2 regions of the Caballeronia sp. LZ033 genome follow, and region 1 is predicted to be linked to the other one. Evidence: riboswitches for the same ligand, from Rfam matches in the RefSeq annotation. Region 1 holds a riboswitch; the other holds the start of a gene.

The links. Region 1 has a riboswitch for thiamine pyrophosphate ahead of QCE62_RS13680 (FAD-dependent oxidoreductase). Riboswitches for the same ligand answer to the same signal wherever they lie in the genome.
Region 2: it holds a riboswitch for thiamine pyrophosphate, as region 1 does, so the genes downstream of both, thiC (phosphomethylpyrimidine synthase ThiC) here and QCE62_RS13680 (FAD-dependent oxidoreductase) in region 1, are expected to answer to the same signal.

The regions. Positions count from the first base shown of each region.
Region 1 covers NZ_JARUXQ010000001.1:2,929,032-2,937,961, reverse strand. The annotation lists gene QCE62_RS13690 (glutamate synthase subunit beta) at 1-683, shown strand, start outside; gene QCE62_RS13685 (ABC transporter ATP-binding protein/permease) at 855-2,597, opposite strand; TPP riboswitch at 2,874-2,998, shown strand; gene QCE62_RS13680 (FAD-dependent oxidoreductase) at 3,223-4,383, shown strand; gene thiS (sulfur carrier protein ThiS) at 4,399-4,596, shown strand; gene QCE62_RS13670 (thiazole synthase) at 4,635-5,441, shown strand; gene thiE (thiamine phosphate synthase) at 5,438-6,532, shown strand; gene QCE62_RS13660 (ABC transporter ATP-binding protein) at 6,630-7,445, shown strand; gene mlaE (lipid asymmetry maintenance ABC transporter permease subunit MlaE) at 7,442-8,209, shown strand; gene mlaD (outer membrane lipid asymmetry maintenance protein MlaD) at 8,302-8,877, shown strand; gene QCE62_RS13645 (VacJ family lipoprotein) at 8,888-8,930, shown strand, end outside.
Region 2 covers NZ_JARUXQ010000001.1:1,060,542-1,069,471, forward strand. The annotation lists gene QCE62_RS04755 (hypothetical protein) at 1-462, opposite strand, end outside; gene QCE62_RS04760 (DMT family transporter) at 548-1,495, opposite strand; gene QCE62_RS04765 (L-lactate permease) at 1,615-3,216, opposite strand; gene QCE62_RS04770 (hypothetical protein) at 3,474-3,599, opposite strand; gene QCE62_RS04775 (hypothetical protein) at 3,859-4,374, opposite strand; gene QCE62_RS04780 (glycine zipper 2TM domain-containing protein) at 4,581-4,793, opposite strand; gene thiC (phosphomethylpyrimidine synthase ThiC) at 5,028-6,959, opposite strand; TPP riboswitch at 7,139-7,280, opposite strand; gene QCE62_RS04790 (EamA family transporter) at 7,543-8,484, shown strand; gene QCE62_RS04795 (DUF4397 domain-containing protein) at 8,827-8,930, shown strand, end outside.

The DNA of each region.
Region 1 (8,930 bases):
GCGAGCTCCAGGGCATCTACTACGCGATGGAATTCCTGCCGCAGCAGAACAAGGTCAATGCCGGTGACAAGGTCCCGGACCAGCTGCTGGCCAAGGGCAAGCATGTGGTCGTGATCGGCGGCGGCGATACGGGTTCGGATTGTGTCGGCACGTCGAACCGGCATGGCGCGAAGGGCGTGACGCAGTTCGAACTGCTGGCGCAGCCGCCTGAAGAAGAGAACAAGCCGCTCGTGTGGCCGTACTGGCCGATCAAGCTGCGCACGTCTTCGTCGCATGAAGAGGGCTGCGAGCGTGACTGGTCGGTGGCGACGAAGCGCTTCGAGGGCAAGAACGGCAAGGTCGAGAAGCTGATTGCGGTGCGCGTCGAGTGGAAGGGCGGCAAGATGCAGGAAGTGCCGGGTTCGGAGTTCGAGATGAAGGCCGATCTCGTGCTGCTCGCGATGGGCTTTACGCAGCCGGTGTCGCCGGTGCTGGAAGCGTTCGGCGTCGAGAAGGATGCGCGCGGCAACGTGCGTGCTTCGACCGAAGGCGACAAAGCGTATTACACGTCGGTGGACAAGGTGTTCACGGCGGGCGATATGCGGCGCGGCCAGTCGCTGGTGGTGTGGGCGATTCGCGAAGGACGCCAGTGCGCGCGGTCGGTCGATGCGTTCCTGATGGGGAGCAGTGAGCTGCCGCGTTAAAGGGTCGTCTTGTCAGGCTTGAGAAAGGCGGATGGTCGAAAGGCTGTCCGCCTTTTTGGTTTTCAGGAGCGCAGGCGCTGTTGACTACTGCGCCAGATAGCAAAGAAAAAACCGCACCAGCAATCCCTCACCGATGTGGTCCTCGCGACCCACCCGAAACCGAAAACCGCCTCAAGCTTCCGCCATCGTCCTCTCGATCTCGATCTTGTAGTCATGGAACATCGCGACCGACTCACGATGCGCGACGCTCAGAATCGCCGCCTTCGGCAGCTTCTCCAGCACCGTGTTGTAGATATGCAGTTCGTTCTCCGCGTCGAGCGCGCTGGTCGCTTCATCGAGGAACAGGAAATCCGGCTTGTGCAGCAGCACGCGCGCCGCGGCCAGACGTTGCTGCTCGCCCGGCGACAGACTCCGCGCCCAATGCGCACTTTCCTCCAGCCGATCCACATACGACCCGAGATTGCAGAGACGCAGCGCCTCGCGGGTTTCTTCGTCGCTGAACGTGCCGCCCGGCGACGGATACGCGAGCGCCGCACGCAGCGTGCCGATCGGCAGATAGCTCACTTGCGGGATGAACATCATCTTCGCGTCGACGGGAGCGTCGATGGTGCCGTCGCCGAACGGCCACAGTCCCGCGAGCGCCCGCATCAGGGTGCTCTTGCCCGAGCCCGACGGTCCGACCACCAGCCAGCGCGAGCCCGGCTCCACCGACACGTTCGCCACCCGCGACAGCGGCGTGCCGTTCGGCAGCGCGAGCGTCAGACCCTTGGTCGTGAGCGACGGCGTGCTCGTGTAGTGCAGGTTGATGCCGCCGCGCGCGGTCGCCGGCGAGTTTTCCTCGCGGATGTGGGTGGAGCGCATCACGCGCTTGAATTCACGCAGACGATTCACCGTGGCGCGCCATTCGACCAAGGTCGAATAACTGTTGATGAACCAGGAAAACGAATCGCTGACCGTGCCGAACGCCGATGAAATCTGCATCAGCACGCCAAACGAGAACGCGCCCGCGAAGTAGCGCGGCGCCGCGACCATGATCGGAAAGATGATGGCGATCTGGCCATAGAAACTCAGCACGAAGGTCATGCGCTTCGTGTACTTCATGATCAGCCACCAGTTGTCGCGAATGCGCTGGAAGATGGACTTGGCGGTCGCCGTTTCGGTCGTGATGCCGTCGTAGAAGGCAATCTGTTCGGCGTTCTCGCGCACGCGGATCAGCCCGAAGCGGAAGTCCGCTTCCACCTTCTGCTGCTGGTAGTTGATCGATACCAGCGGATGCCCGACCTTCTGGATGATCAGCGAGCCCAGGATCGCGTACAGCGCGGCGGCCCAGACCATGTAGCCCGGAATCGTGATCGGCGTGCCGCCGAGCGAGAAGGTCAGCGCGCCCGCGATGGTCCACAGGATCGTGATGAACGTGACCAGCGTGACGAGCGTCGAGAGCAGATCGAGCGAGAGCGAAAGCGTCGTGGTCGCGAAGGATTGCAGGTCGTCGCTGATACGCTGGTCAGGGTTGTCGGCGAGCCGGTCGCGTTCAATTCGATAGAACGCCTTGTCGCCGAACCATTGTTCGAGATACTTGTTCGTCAGCCATTGCCGCCAGCGGAACGCCAGCATCTGCCGCAGATACCGTCCATAGACCGCGAGCAGGATGTAAGCGAATGCCAGGCCGGTGAAGATCAGCAGCAGGTGCGGGAAATCCTTGACGTTCTTGTTCTGCAGCGCGTTGTAGAAGTCCGCGTTCCAGCTGTTGAGCCGGACGTTGATCCACACGACCGTCATGTTGATCGCGATGATCGCCACGAGCAGGCCCCACGCGAAGCCGCGTTCCTCGGAAACCCAGTAGGGCTTGATGAGGCTCCACGCCGAGACTTCGTCGGCCTTTTGCTGAGTATTTTCGGTGCGTGTGTCGATCATGAGCTTCCTGCCGATGCGCCCTTCGGGCGGCGGATTGTTGCGTGGTCGCGCGACGGGCGTGCTGCGCGGTGCGGCCGGCTGCGGCCTGCGGTGGTGTTCAGGGCAGCCAGTTTCGGGCCTGCAAATTGTTCCGAACTTGCCTTAACGCTCACTTAATTTCGCGCGCTCGCCGGCTGAACCGTGTTCGCGGCATTGTGCCAGAGTGCCGCCGCACAGGAAAAAAGCAGGGCGCAATCCCGGTTTGCAGCGCCTTTGCCTTTCATGTTCTAATGACCTTCGACGAAACAGGGGTGCTTTGCATGCATCGACGGCCGGAACCGGCCCTCACGCAGCGAGGCTGAGAGAGACCCTTTGCACCCGATCCGGGTAATACCGGCGAGGGAAGTTTCCGGAGAACGCGCGCCACCCGCGCCATTCCTCCAGTTTCTTCCGCACCTTGTTCTTTCCGTCCGGCGCGCATCCGCAGCCGGGCCGGTCTCTCCGCCCATGTCGTCCTTGTGATGTGCCGCAGCGCCTGCACGGACGGATCGGGCCAATTCTGCCTTCCTCCTTTCTGACGCAGCGTGAGGCATGAGCCTCGTGCGCACGCTTTATGTGCCCGCGCCGGCCGATAGGAGACATCGAATTGAACAGCATCCATCAGACCGCCGACCCCCAGGCGGATTTCGCCGTGATCGGCGGCGGGCTCGTCGGCCGGCTCGTGGCCTGGCAGCTCGCAGGCGCGGGGCATCGAGTGAGTCTTTTCGAGCGCGGCGACGCGCTCGGCTCGCAGTCGGCCGCCTGGGTTGCCGCCGCGATGCTGGCGCCGCTCGCCGAAGCCGCCAGCGCGGAACCGCTTGTGGTCGGGCTCGGCGCGGCATCGCTCGAACGCTGGCCGGGGCTCATCGCGCAATTGCCCGAGCCGGTCTTTTTCCAGCGCAACGGCACGCTTGTCGTCTGGCATGGCGCGGATCGCGCCGAGGCGCCCTTGCTCGAACGCCGGCTGCGCGCCAATTCTCCGGCCGGCCTGCTCGATGGCGGCTTCGTCAAGCTCGCCGGCACCCAGGTCGCGCAGGCGGAACCGGCGCTCGGCACGCGTTTCGCGCAAGGCTGGCTGCTGCCGAACGAAGGACAGCTCGACAACCGCCAGGCGCTCGCCGCATTGGCCGCGGGACTCGCCGCGCGCGGCGTGCGCACGCACTGGAACACGACGGTCGAGGCCATGCCCGACGCGCGCTGGATCATCGATTGCCGCGGCCTCGGCGGCAAGCCCGCCTGGCCCGCGCTGCGCGGAATTCGCGGCGAGGTGGCGCGAGTGCACGCGCCGGGCATCGGGCTGTCGCGGCCGGTGCGGCTGCTGCATCCGCGCTATCCGCTCTATATCGCGCCGAAGCAGGACGATCTCTACGTGATCGGCGCGACGGAAATCGAAGGCGAGGACATGTCGCCGGTGAGCGTGCGGTCCGCGCTCGAACTGCTGAGCGCCGCGTTCGCCGTGCATCCGGGTTTCGGCGAGGCGCGCATCCTCGAGCTCAACGCCCACTGCCGGCCGACCTTGCCGGATCACCGGCCCGCCATCGTCTGGGACGGGGCACGGACGGTGCGCGTGAACGGGCTGTATCGGCATGGCTTCATGATTGCGCCCGAAGTCGCGGACGCCGCGTGCCGGCTGGCGGAAGCGCTCATCGCCGGCAATGTAGCCAGCCACGCGAGCTTCGATGAACATCGCCGCGCCGCCCGCTGGCCGGAACTGCTGCATGGCGCGGCCGACACTGTTGCGACACCGGCGCCGGCGCTGTCGCACTAGACAAGAGACAAAGCCATGAACATCCACATCAATCAGCGCGCCTTCGAGCTGCCCGACGCCGCCACCGTCAACGAGGCGCTCGCCGCCTTCGGCGCGAAACCGCCGTTCGCCGTCGCGCTCAACGGCCAGTTCGTCGCGCGCGGCGAGCACGCCATCCGTACGCTTTCCGCCGGCGACCGGCTCGACGTCGTGTCGCCCGTCGCGGGCGGCTAGGTCGCATGACGCATTCCGAAGAATCGAAGGATCCCATCATGACCACACAGACCGCCGACGTGCTCACGCTCTACGGCCAGTCGTTCCCGAGCCGGCTCTTGCTCGGCACGTCGCGTTATCCGTCGCTGCAATCGCTGTCGGACGCCATCGACGCCGCGCGTCCCGGCATGGTGACGGTTGCGCTGCGGCGCCAGTCCGAGACTGGCGAGGCCGGCTTCTTCGACGTGCTCAAGCGTCACGGCGTCGCGCTGCTGCCGAACACGGCGGGCTGCCAGAGCGTCGACGAGGTGCTGACCACGGCCTGCATGGCCCGCGAAGTGTTCGAGACGCCCTGGATCAAGCTCGAACTGATCGGCGACGACTACACCTTGCAGCCCGATCCGATCGGTCTGGTCGAGGCGGCGTCGAAGCTGATCCGCGATGGCTTCAAGGTGCTGCCCTATTGCACGGAAGACCTCGTGATCGGCCGGCGCCTGCTCGACGTGGGCTGCGAAGCGCTGATGCCATGGGGCGCGCCGATCGGCACCGGTCGCGGCGTGACCAATCCGTACGGGCTGCGCACGCTGCGCGAGCGTTTGCCGGACGTGCCGCTGATCGTCGATGCCGGGCTCGGCGTGCCGTCGCACGCCAGTCAGGTGATGGAATGGGGCTTCGACGGCGTGCTGCTCAACACGGCGGTGTCGCAGGCGACCTTTCCGCCGCAGATGGCGCGGGCGTTCGCGCTGGGCGTCGAGGCGGGACGCACCGCGTTTCTCGCCGGACCGATGGCCGAGCGCGACAGCGCGCAGGCGAGCACGCCGGTGGTCGGCATGCCGTTCTGGCATCAGGAAGGAGGCGCGGCATGAGCTTGCTGAATCGTGAAGTGTTCTGGCCGCCGGCGGACGAGCTGATCGAGGTCGCGGAACGGATCCGCGCCCGGCTGGGCGACTGGCCCGTTGCGGAAACGCGCTGGCGCATTTGCCTGACCGCGCCCGAAACGCCGCAGGCGAACGACCTGATCGTGTTCACCGAGGCGCACGACGCCGACGCCGGGCGCCTGACGGAGCAGGGCGCGGCCGTGCTCGAAGCCCATGAGGAGCGCGTGGTGCTGCATCGGGGCGACGAGCGTTTCGCACTGGAAGGCGCACGCAGCGACGACTGGCTCGCGGCGCTCGCGGCGTTCCTTGATTGCAACTTCGAGCCGCAAGACGCGCTGGTGCTCGCGCTCGCGTGGCGTGCCGGCGACGAGGCGCGCGACGACGCATGGCCCGTCGATTTCGCGACCTTCCCGCGCGTCGCGGACTTGCCGCCCGCACCGGAAGGCGGCTTCGCGCCGTGTCCGGACCGGCTCGGGCTGTATCCGGTGCTGCCGGATGCCACCTGGGTGGAACGGGTCCTCGATCTCGGCGTGCGCACGGCGCAGCTGCGCCGCAAGTCGACCGGCTCCGACACGCCCGCCGTTTTGCGCGAGCAAATTTCGCTTTCGGTCGAAGCGGGGCGCCGGCACGGCGCGCAGCTGTTCATCAACGATCACTGGCGCGAGGCGATCGCGGCGGGCGCCTATGGCGTGCATCTCGGCCAGGAAGACGTGCAGACGGCGGATCTGAACGCGATCGCGCGGGCCGGCGTGCGGCTCGGCCTGTCCACGCACGGCTATTACGAGATGCTGCGCGCGCTGCATTTCCGGCCGAGCTACCTGGCTCTCGGCGCCGTGTTCCCGACCACGACCAAGGTCATGCCGACCAAACCGCAGGGCCTGGCGCGGCTCGCGCGCTACGTGCAGTTGCTGTCGGGCCGCGTGCCGCTGGTGGCGATCGGCGGAATCGATGCCCAGGCGATGCCCGGCGTGCTCGCGACGGGCGTCGGCAGCGGCGCGGTAGTGCGTGCCGTCACCGAGGCGCCGGACACCGCCGTAGCGGTTTCGACATTGCAACAAATGTTTGCTGGTCAACCGTGAAAACTCTCAAAAAGGCGGAGGCACGGCCCTAGGCAAAGCACCGATTGCGCGCAGGCCCTATAATTCGGCCTCTTGCGTCAACGGAATCTCTTACCCAGTGCCTGCTTCTTCCGAGACTCTGCTGGAGCTGCGCGACGTCGATTTCGGCTACGGCGACCGGCTCGTTCTATCCAACCTGAACATGCGTTTCACGCGTGGGCAGGTGGTCGCCGTCATGGGCGGCTCCGGCTGCGGCAAGACCACTACCTTGCGTCTGATCGGCGGCCTCGTGAAGGCGAGCCGCGGCCAGGTGATGTTCGGCGGCCAGGACGTCGGCGCGCAGACGCGCGAAGGCCTGTACGCACTGCGCCGCAAGATGGGCATGCTGTTCCAGTTCGGCGCGCTGTTCACGGACCAGACCGTGTTCGAAAACGTCGCGTTTGCACTGCGCGAACACACCGATCTTCCGGAAGATCTGATCCGCGACCTCGTGCTGATGAAGCTGAACGCGGTCGGCCTGCGCGGCGCGCGCGACCTCGCGCCGTCGGAGATTTCCGGCGGCATGGCGCGGCGCGTGGCGCTGGCGCGCGCCATCGCCCTGGATCCGCAACTGATGATGTACGACGAGCCCTTCGCCGGCCTCGATCCCATCTCGCTCGGCATCACGGCGCAGCTCATCCGCACGCTCAACGACGCCCTCGGCGCCACATCCATTCTGGTCACGCACGACGTGCCCGAATCCTTCGCCATCGCCGACTACGTGTATTTCATCGCGAACGGCGGCATTCACGCCGAAGGCACGCCGGCGCAACTGCGGGCCTCGGAAGACCCGACCGTGCGCCAGTTCATCGACGGCACGCCGGACGGCCCGTTCAAGTTCCACTACGCGAGCACTCCGCTTGCTGAGGATTTCGGCATCGGAGGGCGCGCATGATCAGCGCAATCGGACGCTGGGTGCTGGACGGCTTCGGCACCGCGGGCTACGCCACGCGCATGTTCGCGCGGCTCGTGCTCGAATTCTTCCCGCTGCTGCGCCGTCCGCGGCTCGTCACGAAACAGATTCACTTCGTCGGCAACTATTCGCTCGTCATCATCGCGGTGTCGGGCCTGTTCGTCGGTTTCGTGCTCGGCTTGCAGGGCTATTACACGCTGAGCCGCTACGGTTCCGAACAGGCGCTCGGCCTGCTGGTCGCGCTGTCGCTGGTGCGCGAACTCGGCCCGGTCGTCACCGCGCTGCTGTTCGCCGGGCGCGCGGGCACGTCGCTGACGGCGGAAATCGGCTTGATGAAGGCCGGCGAACAACTCACGGCCATGGAAATGATGGCCGTCGATCCCTTGCGGGTCGTCGTGGCGCCGCGCCTGTGGGCGGGCATCATCGCCATGCCGGTGCTGGCGGCCATTTTCAGCGCGGTGGGCATTCTCGGCGGCTATGTGGTCGGGGTGATGCTGATCGGCGTGGATCCGGGCGCGTTCTGGTCGCAGATGCAAAGCGGCGTGGATGTCTGGCGCGACGTCGGCAACGGCGTCCTCAAGAGCGTGGTGTTCGGTTTCGCGGTGACGTTCATCGCGCTGTTCCAAGGCTACGAAGCGAGGCCGACGCCGGAAGGCGTGTCGCGCGCGACGACGAAAACCGTCGTGTACGCGTCGCTGGCCGTGCTCGGGCTCGATTTCCTGCTGACCGCGCTGATGTTCAGCTAGAACCCGGTGCCAGGCGCCGGATCCGGCGCGGGCGTTGTGAAGGCCACAGACCGTCACGCGCCATCTGCGAAAAGATTCTCTTTGGGAAGACGATGAAAAAGACTGCTCTCGACTTTTGGGTCGGCCTGTTCGTGGTGCTCGGTTTCGTGGCGCTGCTGTTTCTCGCGCTGAAGGCGGGCAACATGAGTTCCCTGTCGTTCCAGCAAACCTATGCGGTGAAGCTCAAGTTCGACAACATCGGCGGACTGAAGCCGCGCGCGCCGGTCAAGAGCGCGGGCGTGACCGTGGGACGGGTCGGCAGCATCGGCTTCGACCAGAACACGTACCAGGCCGTGGTCACCATCGACATCGACAAGCAGTACCAGTTTCCGAAGGACTCGTCGGCGAAGATCCTGACCTCGGGCCTGCTCGGCGAGCAGTACATCGGCCTCGATCCCGGCGGCGACGACCAGATGCTCAAGAACGGCGACACCATCACGATGACGCAGTCCGCCGTGGTGCTCGAAAACCTGATCGGCCAGTTCCTCTATAACAAGGCGGCGGATTCCGGCGCATCGAAGGCGCCGGCTGCACCGGCTCCCGCTGCACCGGCCTTCCCGGGCGCGGCGAGCGCAATGGGGGCTTCTGGGGCTTCGGCTGCGTCGCCTGCATCGGGCGCGGCTCAATAAGGAGAAGAACATGCAGGCCATGGGGATGCGGTGCGCGGCGATGATCGTGTGCG
Region 2 (8,930 bases), 1.9 Mb from region 1:
GCCGCCCAGCACCCGGGCAAGCTCGGCAAAAACACAGTAATTGCCGATCATCAGCACGAGCAGGATTTGCACCGCCCAGAACTGCGGCCAGTTGATCTGCCCGATCAATTCATGATGCGCGGCGCCCAGACTGTGCGTCTCCTTCCAGAACTCGAACAGACGTTCGAGGTAATGCAGCAGCCCCGCGACGACCGTATAGATGAGCGTCTTCCACGCGGCATTCCAGATCAAGGGCCGCTCCGGATAGCGATTGATGAACGGCAGCATGTTGGCCAGCAAGACCGCCTTGCCGAGAATCAGCGACGCGACGATGACCGAGAACGAGGTCGGCAGCGAGATGCCGGTGCCCCTCACCATCAGCGCGCGGACGAGGATCACCACATGCAGCAGCACGAAGAAAAAGACGGTGGGCGGCACCATCTTGAGCATCTCGTGCTTGATACCGGCAAACGACATTCCCATGGCGGCGGCTCCGGGCGCAAGGCGCGAAAGATGACGCGGCTTCGCACGACCCTCGGCGAGCCGCGCGGCACAGGAAAAGTCTAGTTCACCGCGCGAGCTTGCGTCGGCGCAACGGCAGGCGTCCGAGCGCGCCAGTGGCGAGCGCGGTGCCCGCGAGCACGATCCCGCAGCCGGCAATCATCGCGAGCGAGACGGGTTCGCCGAGAAACCATGCGCCCCACAGGATGCCGAAGAGCGGAATCACGAAGGTCACCGTCATCGCACGCGCAGGACCGGCAACGGCGACCAGATGAAAGTAGATGAAGTAGGCGATACCCGTGCAGCCGATGCCCAGCGCCAGCACCGCGCCCCATGCCTGTCCGGATACCGGCGCCGCGGGCCACGTGAGACACGCGAGCGGCGCCAGCGTGAGGGTCGCGCCGAGCATGCTGCCGGCGGCGTTGGTGAGGGCATCGACGTCCAACAGATAACGCTTGGCGAAGTTGCCCGCCACGCCGTAAAGCGCAGCCGCCGCCAGCGCCGCGGCCGCTGCGAGCAGGCCCTGCACCGGCACGACGGAAGCGCCGCCCACGCCCGCAGCGTCCGGCGCGGAAGCGGGCGCAATCTGGTTCCACACGAGCACCAGCACGCCCGCGAAACCGATCGCCATGCCGATGGTGCGCACGGTCGTCAGGCGGTCCCTGAGCCACACATACGCCACCAGGGCGCCCCATAAAGGCGTGGTCGCGTTGATGACGGAAGTCGCGCCGGCCGAGAGCGTCAGCTCGGCATAGGCGAACAGGCAGAACGGCGCGGCGGAATTGAGAATGCCGACGACCAGCAACGGCAGCCAGCAGCGGCGCAGCGTCGCAAGCGTGGCGTCGAGTGGACGTCGCGCGAGCAGCATCGCCACGAGAAACAGCGCGCCGATGCCGACGCGCAGCGCCATCAGCGGCGCGACGCCGAACTCGACGACCCCCACGCGAATAAAGAGAAACGACGCGCCCCACAGGGCGGCGAGCACGATCAGTTGCAACACATTGGCGAGGGACATGGCGGGACGGACGTCGGGATTGCAACGAAAGTCCGCGCATGCTAACACCGGCTCGTACCCATCCGGTCATCCGCCGGAAGAGAGCGCAAGAACCGGTAGAAGCCGCCCCCGCCGCGTCGTCAATGCAGCGGAATCATCCACGTCAGCACGTTCTGCTGCAGCCATACGAGCACGCCCAGCAGCACCGTGAGCAGGATCGAATGCCAGAAGGTGCGCGCGAACACGAGACCCTCGCGTCCCTTGAGTTCCGTCGTGGCGACGCCCGTCGCAATGTTCTGCGGCGAGATCATCTTGCCCATCACGCCGCCCGACGAATTGGTCGCCGCCATCAGCACCGGATTGAGATTCAGCTGGTTCGCCGCCACCACCTGCAGGTTGCCGAACAGCGCGTTGCCCGAGGTATCGCTGCCCGACAGGAACACCGCTACCCAGCCGAGGAACGCCGAGACCAGCGGAAAGAACGCGCCCACCGACGCCACGCCCAGTCCGAGCGTGTAGTTCATCCCGGAGTAGTTCATCAGGTAAGCCAGTCCGACGATGGTCGCTACCGTGAGGATCGCGATGCGCGTCTGCACCCACGTATCGCCGATCGCCGCGGTGAAGTCGCGCGCGGGCAGCTTCACCAGCAGCGCGGTGATGATCGCCGCGACGAGGATCGCCGTGCCGGTCGCGAGCGGCTGGAAGTCCCAGATGGCGCCGTAGGGCTGGTTGTACAGCGTGATGAACACGGCCTTGTCGAGACCCGGCCAGGGGATCTTGATGTCGCCGATCAGGAAGATCTTGAGCACCGTCCACACGATCACCACCACCGACACGACGATCCACGGCACCCAGCCATGACCGCCCGAGAGCGTCGCACGCGTGTCGGACAGGCGGTCGACGTTGACGGCGAAGCGCTCGTCCGCGACCGGCTTCCACACGCGCAGGAACGCGATCGTCAGGATCAGAGAGACGAGCGAGGACAGCACGTCGGTCAGCGCATAGCTGATGAAGTTGGAGGTCACGAACTGCGTCAGCGCGAAGCTGCCGCCCGAGACGAGCAGCACCGGCCAGATGCGCAGCATGTTGCGAAACCCCGCATACACGCTGATCACATAGAACGGCAGCAACAGCGCGAACAGCGGCAACTGGCGGCCGACCATCTTTGCGAGGGCGTCGGTGGGCAGGTGCGTGACCGCGCCGAGCACCGTGATCGGCACGCCCAGCGCGCCGAAGGCGACCGGCGCGGTGTTGAAGATCAGCGTGAAGGTGAGGGCTTCGAGCGTCGGGAAGCCGAGCAGGATCAGCAGCGAACTGGTGATGGCGATCGGCGTGCCGAAACCGGAAATGCCTTCGAGCAGCGCGCCGAACGAGAAGCCGATCACGACAAGGACGATGCGACGGTCGTTCGGCAGGTTATCGACCATCCACAGGCGGAAGGCTTCGAAGCGTCCCGAGCGCTGCGCGATGTTGTACAGCAGGATGGCGGCGAACACGATCCACATGACCGGCCAGAGCGCGAAGACGGCGCCTGCCGCGACCGAATCGAGCGCCAGTCCCACCGGGAAATGCCAGCCCGCGACCGCGATGATCAGCCCGAGCACGAGACCCGCGAGCGAGGCCTGCCAGGCCGGGCGGCGCGCCCAGCCGAGCAGGACGAGCACGAGCAAGATGGGCAGCGCGGCGACGATGAACGATGCGAACAGCGAATGAGCGATCGGCGTGAGGATCTGATGGAACATCGCGTCTCCTTGCGGACATGAGCAGGAGCGGCGAGTTGGCTCGCCGCCGTGCGCGTCCCATCAATGCGAAAGCTGCGGGCGTCCGCGCTGCGGGCGTATTGACGCCTTAAGCGGGCGCATAACGCGCACACTAAGAATAGGGCGCGATCCGTTTGCGTCAAGGCGTGAATGCCCGCGCATTGCGGCGCGGCGGGCATCTGCGTGCCCTGACGCGCGCGTCGGCCGACGGATTAACCCGCGCCGATAACGCCGGGCGCTCAACCCTCGGCGACGTTGGGCACGACTTCGTCTCGTCGCGCGACGGGTGTCTGCCGGAACACCCAGATGGTCAGCAGGCCGAGCGAGGCGAGCATCCAGAGCAGGAAAAATACGAAGGCCATCATGTCCGACTCCCCGAGAACCGATGTTTTCGCAACGTTGATCCGCGTTGCGCGACGGCAAATGAGGGACACGACTAGCCAGTTTCGTGCCAAAGGTCTGGCGATATCCGCCAAGTCTCTGACGGAAAAGGAAAGTGCTCCAGCGCACGCAGGCCGTCGGCGCGCTGGAGTGCATCAGTTGGCCGGAAAATGTTGCAGGTTTGTTACTGGCAGGCCGAGTCGGCGCGGCGAGTCGCACGTCGCCGCGTGAGCGCGTTGGAATTCAGTGGCCATGTCCGCCGCCGCCACCGTGCCAACCGCCGCCGCCTTGCCACCCGTGGCCGTATCCACCGCCGCCGTGCCAGCCGCCGCCGCCGTGCCCCCCATGGCCGTAGTAGCCGCCGCCACGCCAGCCGCGGCCCCAGCAGCAACCACCGCCGCCCCAGTAGCCGAAGCTGAATGAAACCGGCGCATAGCCGTAATACGCCGGGTAGCCGCCATAGGCGGGGTAATAGGGGTAGCCGGCGTACGGGTAGGGATAGGTCTGGTAGTAATTCGAGTAGTTCGGATCGAGGGCGCCGATCGCGTATTCATACTGCGGTGGCAAGGTCGCTGAAGACGCAGTGGCTACCGTCGCGCCGGACGCCGGAACGGTGAACTCGCGCTGCGTGTAAGCGGTGCTGACAACTGGGTAAGGCGGATAGGCCGGGTAACCGTAGTAGCACCCGCCGAGAAGCGTTGCGGTGGCCGTAGCCGCGATGACGGCCGACCTTCGGAGAACGAGACGAGCGAATTCCATGATCCTGCTCCTGACGGTGTGTAACGCCCGGTGTAGATCGATGATGAAGCGTTGCTGCCGGGCGGGTCCGTCATGAATCAGCTTACTCGAACGGCGGCGCTGCGGTCGGCCGACGGTCGGAAGGGGAGATGACCGGGTGGCCGTTTGTGTCAGTTCTGAAACGTGGCGGCGAAACGACTGCGTTTCGCCGTACCGGGCAGGCCGGATTACTTCCCGACCTGATTGCCGATGATGCCGCCGACGGCCGCGCCGCCGAGCGTCGAAAGTCCGCTGCCGCCGATGGCGGCGCCGCCCGCTGCCCCGACGCCTGCGCCGATCGCGGTATCCCGTTGACGCGTGCTCATGTCGCCGCAGGCTGTCAGGCCCCCGAGAAGCGCCACGACCGTTGCAGCGACGCCGATCTGTTTGATGTTTTTCATGTCGACTCTCCGAATACGATGTTGAGCGAAGCGGCGGCGGGGCGGCTTCCAGGCATCCGCAGGAGCCGCGACTGTCCCGACCGCTTCGTCGCTTGACCAGCAGGAAAAGTGCCTGATTCGTCTGGAGAGGCTCAAGCCTTATGGAACAAGGCCGGCGCCGGATGCGCCAGCAAAAAAGGCCCGACGCACACGAAGCGCGTCAGGCCGTTGATCGCTACTGAAAACGGTCCGGCATCAGGTCGGCTGATAGATCTCCGAACCCTTCTTCACGAATTCGATCGCCTTGGTTTCCATGCCTTTCGCCAGCGCATCCTGTTCGCTGAGGCCCTGTTTCGCCGCGAAATCGCGCACGTCCTGCGTGATCTTCATCGAGCAGAAATGCGGGCCGCACATCGAGCAGAAGTGCGCGACCTTGGCCGAATCCTTCGGCAGGGTTTCATCGTGGAATTCGCGCGCCTTGTCCGGGTCCAGGCCCAGATTGAACTGGTCTTCCCAGCGGAACTCGAAACGCGCCTTCGACAAGGCGTTGTCGCGCACCTGCGCGCCCGGATGCCCCTTGGCCAGATCGGCCGCGTGCGCCGCGAGCTTGTAGGTGATGATGCCTTCCTTGACGTCGTCCTTGTTCGGCAGGCCCAAGTGCTCCTTCGGCGTGACATAGCACAGCATCGCCGTGCCGAACCAGCCGATCATCGCCGCGCCGATGCCCGACGTGATGTGGTCGTAGCCCGGCGCAATGTCGGTCGTCAGCGGCCCGAGCGTGTAGAACGGCGCCTCGTCACACCATTGCAGCTGGAGATCCATATTCTCCTTGATGAGCTGCATCGGCACGTGGCCCGGACCTTCGATCATCACCTGCACGTCGTGCTTCCACGCCACCTGCGTGAGCTCGCCGAGCGTCTTCAGTTCGCCGAGCTGGGCTTCGTCGTTGGCGTCGTAGATCGAGCCGGGACGCAGGCCGTCGCCGAGCGAGAACGAGACGTCGTACTGCTTCATGATTTCGCAGATGTCTTCGAAGTGCTCGTAGATGAAGCTCTCGCGATGATGCGCGAGACACCATTTCGCCATGATCGAGCCGCCGCGCGACACGATGCCCGTCATCCGGTTGGCGGTCAGCGGCACGTATTGCAGGCGCACGCCGGCGTGGATCGTGAAATAGTCGACGCCCTGTTCCGCCTGCTCGATGAGCGTGTCGCGGAAGATTTCCCAGGTCAGGTCCTCGGCCTTGCCGTTGACCTTTTCGAGCGCCTGGTAGATGGGCACCGTGCCGATCGGCACCGGCGAATTGCGGATGATCCACTCGCGCGTTTCGTGAATGTGCTTGCCGGTGGAAAGGTCCATCACCGTGTCGCCGCCCCAGCGGATCGCCCAGGTCATCTTGTCGACTTCTTCGCCGATCGACGACGTCACCGCCGAATTGCCGATGTTCGCGTTGATCTTCACGAGGAAGTTGCGGCCGATGATCATCGGCTCGCTTTCCGGGTGATTGATGTTCGCCGGGATGATGGCGCGCCCGCGGGCCACTTCGTCGCGCACGAACTCGGGCGTGATCGCCTTCAGCGCGTCCTTGCCGAACGCCGCTGCACCGAAGGCCTGGCCCGGATGCTGGCGGCCCATCATGGCGGCGAGCTTCTCGCCGTTCGGGCCGCTCTGCTTCAGGCTTTCGAGGTATTCGGCGCGCCGCTGGTTTTCGCGGATCGCGATGTATTCCATCTCCGGCGTGATGATGCCGGCGCGCGCGTAGTGCATCTGCGATACGTTCTTGCCGGCGAGCGCGCGGCGCGGCTTGCGATGCAGGCCGGGGAAACGCAGTTCGGCGGTCTTGTCATCGGCGGCGCGCTCGCGGCCGAAGTCGCTGGAGAGGCCGGCGAGTTCTTCGGTGTCGCCGCGCTGTTCGATCCATGCGCCGCGCAGCGCGGGCAATCCCGAACGGATGTCGATCTTCGCTTCCGGGTCCGTGTAGGGGCCGGACGTGTCGTACACGTAGACGGGCGGATTCTTCTCGCCGCCGAAGCCGTCGGGGGTGTCGGACTGGGTGATTTCGCGCATCGGCACGCGGATGTCGGGCGTCGAACCGGTGACGTAGACCTTGCGCGAGTTCGGCAGCGGCGCGATGGCGGCGGCGTCGACGACGGCGTTTTCGGACAGGAACTTGGGATTGGCATTCATGTGCTGTTTCTCCTTGCGACAGAAGTGAGCGCGTGGGCGCTTGCTTCCGTCCCATGCGAAGCAATAGGGACGATATTTTTCAGCACGAGCGATGACGCCGCCCGAACTGACTCAGGAGCTAAACAGGAGGAACGAGATGGAAAGGTACGGGCTCGGAAGAGGTGGCCGGATGCGGCAGGCCATGGAGCCCGAACGCTTCCCTGCGCTGGCATTATCCAGATCAGGTTCAAAGGGTATTTCTCACCCACGCCGCACGAAGCGGTTCGGTCATGTCAGGCCGGCCAAACCGCGATGCGCAACGCAGGACCCCCGCGTTAGCAGCCGTGACATTACACCGCGGCGTGGCGTCTTGGCAACCATCGGCGAAATCCTTCGAATGGGCAGGGCGCTTACTGCATAATGGCGGGCGCCGCAAATTCCGGGTTTTCCCGGAGCGCTTGCGGCTCATCGTGCGACCCTTCCCGCGTACTCCGTTTATCCCGCATTTCCTCGTTCTGCCATGCCGTTGAGTCTGGTTTTTGCTGCTACGCTTTCGCCGGTTTTTGTCTCATCGATCCGGCGCGCAGCCGTCGCGGAGTAATGCATGTCCGCGCTTCCGCCGCCGCGCCTGCCATTCAGTTTTCCCGATCGTTTTCCGTTTCGTGCGCCGCGTTCCTTCAAGGGGCAGGTAGCGCTCGCGCTGGCCGTCGTCTACCTCGTCTGGGGCTCGACGTATCTCGGCATTCATCTCGCGCTCGAATCGTTTCCGCCGCTCTTGCTCGGCGGCCTGCGCAACCTGTGCGCGGGCATCGGGCTGTTCGCGCTCGCCGTGCATCGCAAGGCCGTGTGGCCGAGCGCGCGCGAAGTACGCAATGCGGCGCTTGTCGGCACCTTGCTTGAAGGGCTGTCGAGCGGAATGATGGCCTACGGCATGGGCACCGTCGGCACCGGCACTGCCGCCGTGATGGTCGCCACCGTGCCGCTCTTCGCGACCATCTTCACCGCGCTGTCGGGCCGGGGCGTCGCGCGCGGCGAATGGTTCGCGGTGGCGCTCGGCTTGATCGGCATCGTGTTGCTGAACCACGGCGATCCGTCGCCCAGTTCGACGGTCGGCACGCTCGCCATCCTGTGCGCCGCGATCTTCTGGGCAGGCGGCGCGCATCTGGCGGGCCGCCTGCCGCAGCCGTCCGATCTGCTGATGTCCACGGCGCTGCAGATCGGACTGGGCGGGCTTATTGCGACGGGCATCGCATTCGCCGCCGGTGAGCGGCTGACGCATGTCAGCCTCGGCGCGGGCGTGTCGTTCCTGTACCTGATGCTGATCGGTTCGATGGCCGCATATGTCGCGTACAACTTTCTGATCCGCCATACCAGCACGATCGTCGCAACGAGTTGCCTGTACGTGAATCCGGTGGTCGCCGTGCTGCTCGGCGCGGTGCTGCTGGGCGAGATCGTCACGCGCTGGACCGTCATTGCGACGGTCGTGATCCTGCTGTCGGTCGGGCTGTCTTTCTGGTTCGATCATCGCCGGCGCGGGCTGCTCTGAGCGCTTACTTTTTGTAAAAACCTCCACTTCGCGATGTTCTGCGCATGGCAGCGGCAGCTGCACGTCCGTTTCTCGCCTGCTCTCCCGAACAATTCCTCTAACAAATTCCAAAGCCTTGCTGCGCAAGGCTTTGCGGCACCCGCGCGGCGGGCGCGCACCGGCGCGGGGCATGGGCATTGCTCAGTGCAGGCACCGGAATGCGTGGCCTGAATTGCGCCGCCGAAACCGGCAAGGAAGGAAAACAGAAGGTCGGTCCGCGAGCGGGAAGGGGTAAACATCTGGACGTTCGCGCGTACCGGTCCGCGTAACGAGGTGGTCGAATACAACAAGGAAGGTGGAAACATGAAGCTCATCCGCACCGCAGCCGCGCTCGCCGCCGTTGCCTCCGTGCTGTCCGCTTGCGGCGGCAGTTCGGACGATCTGGGCAAGGAGATCGGCGTCACGCA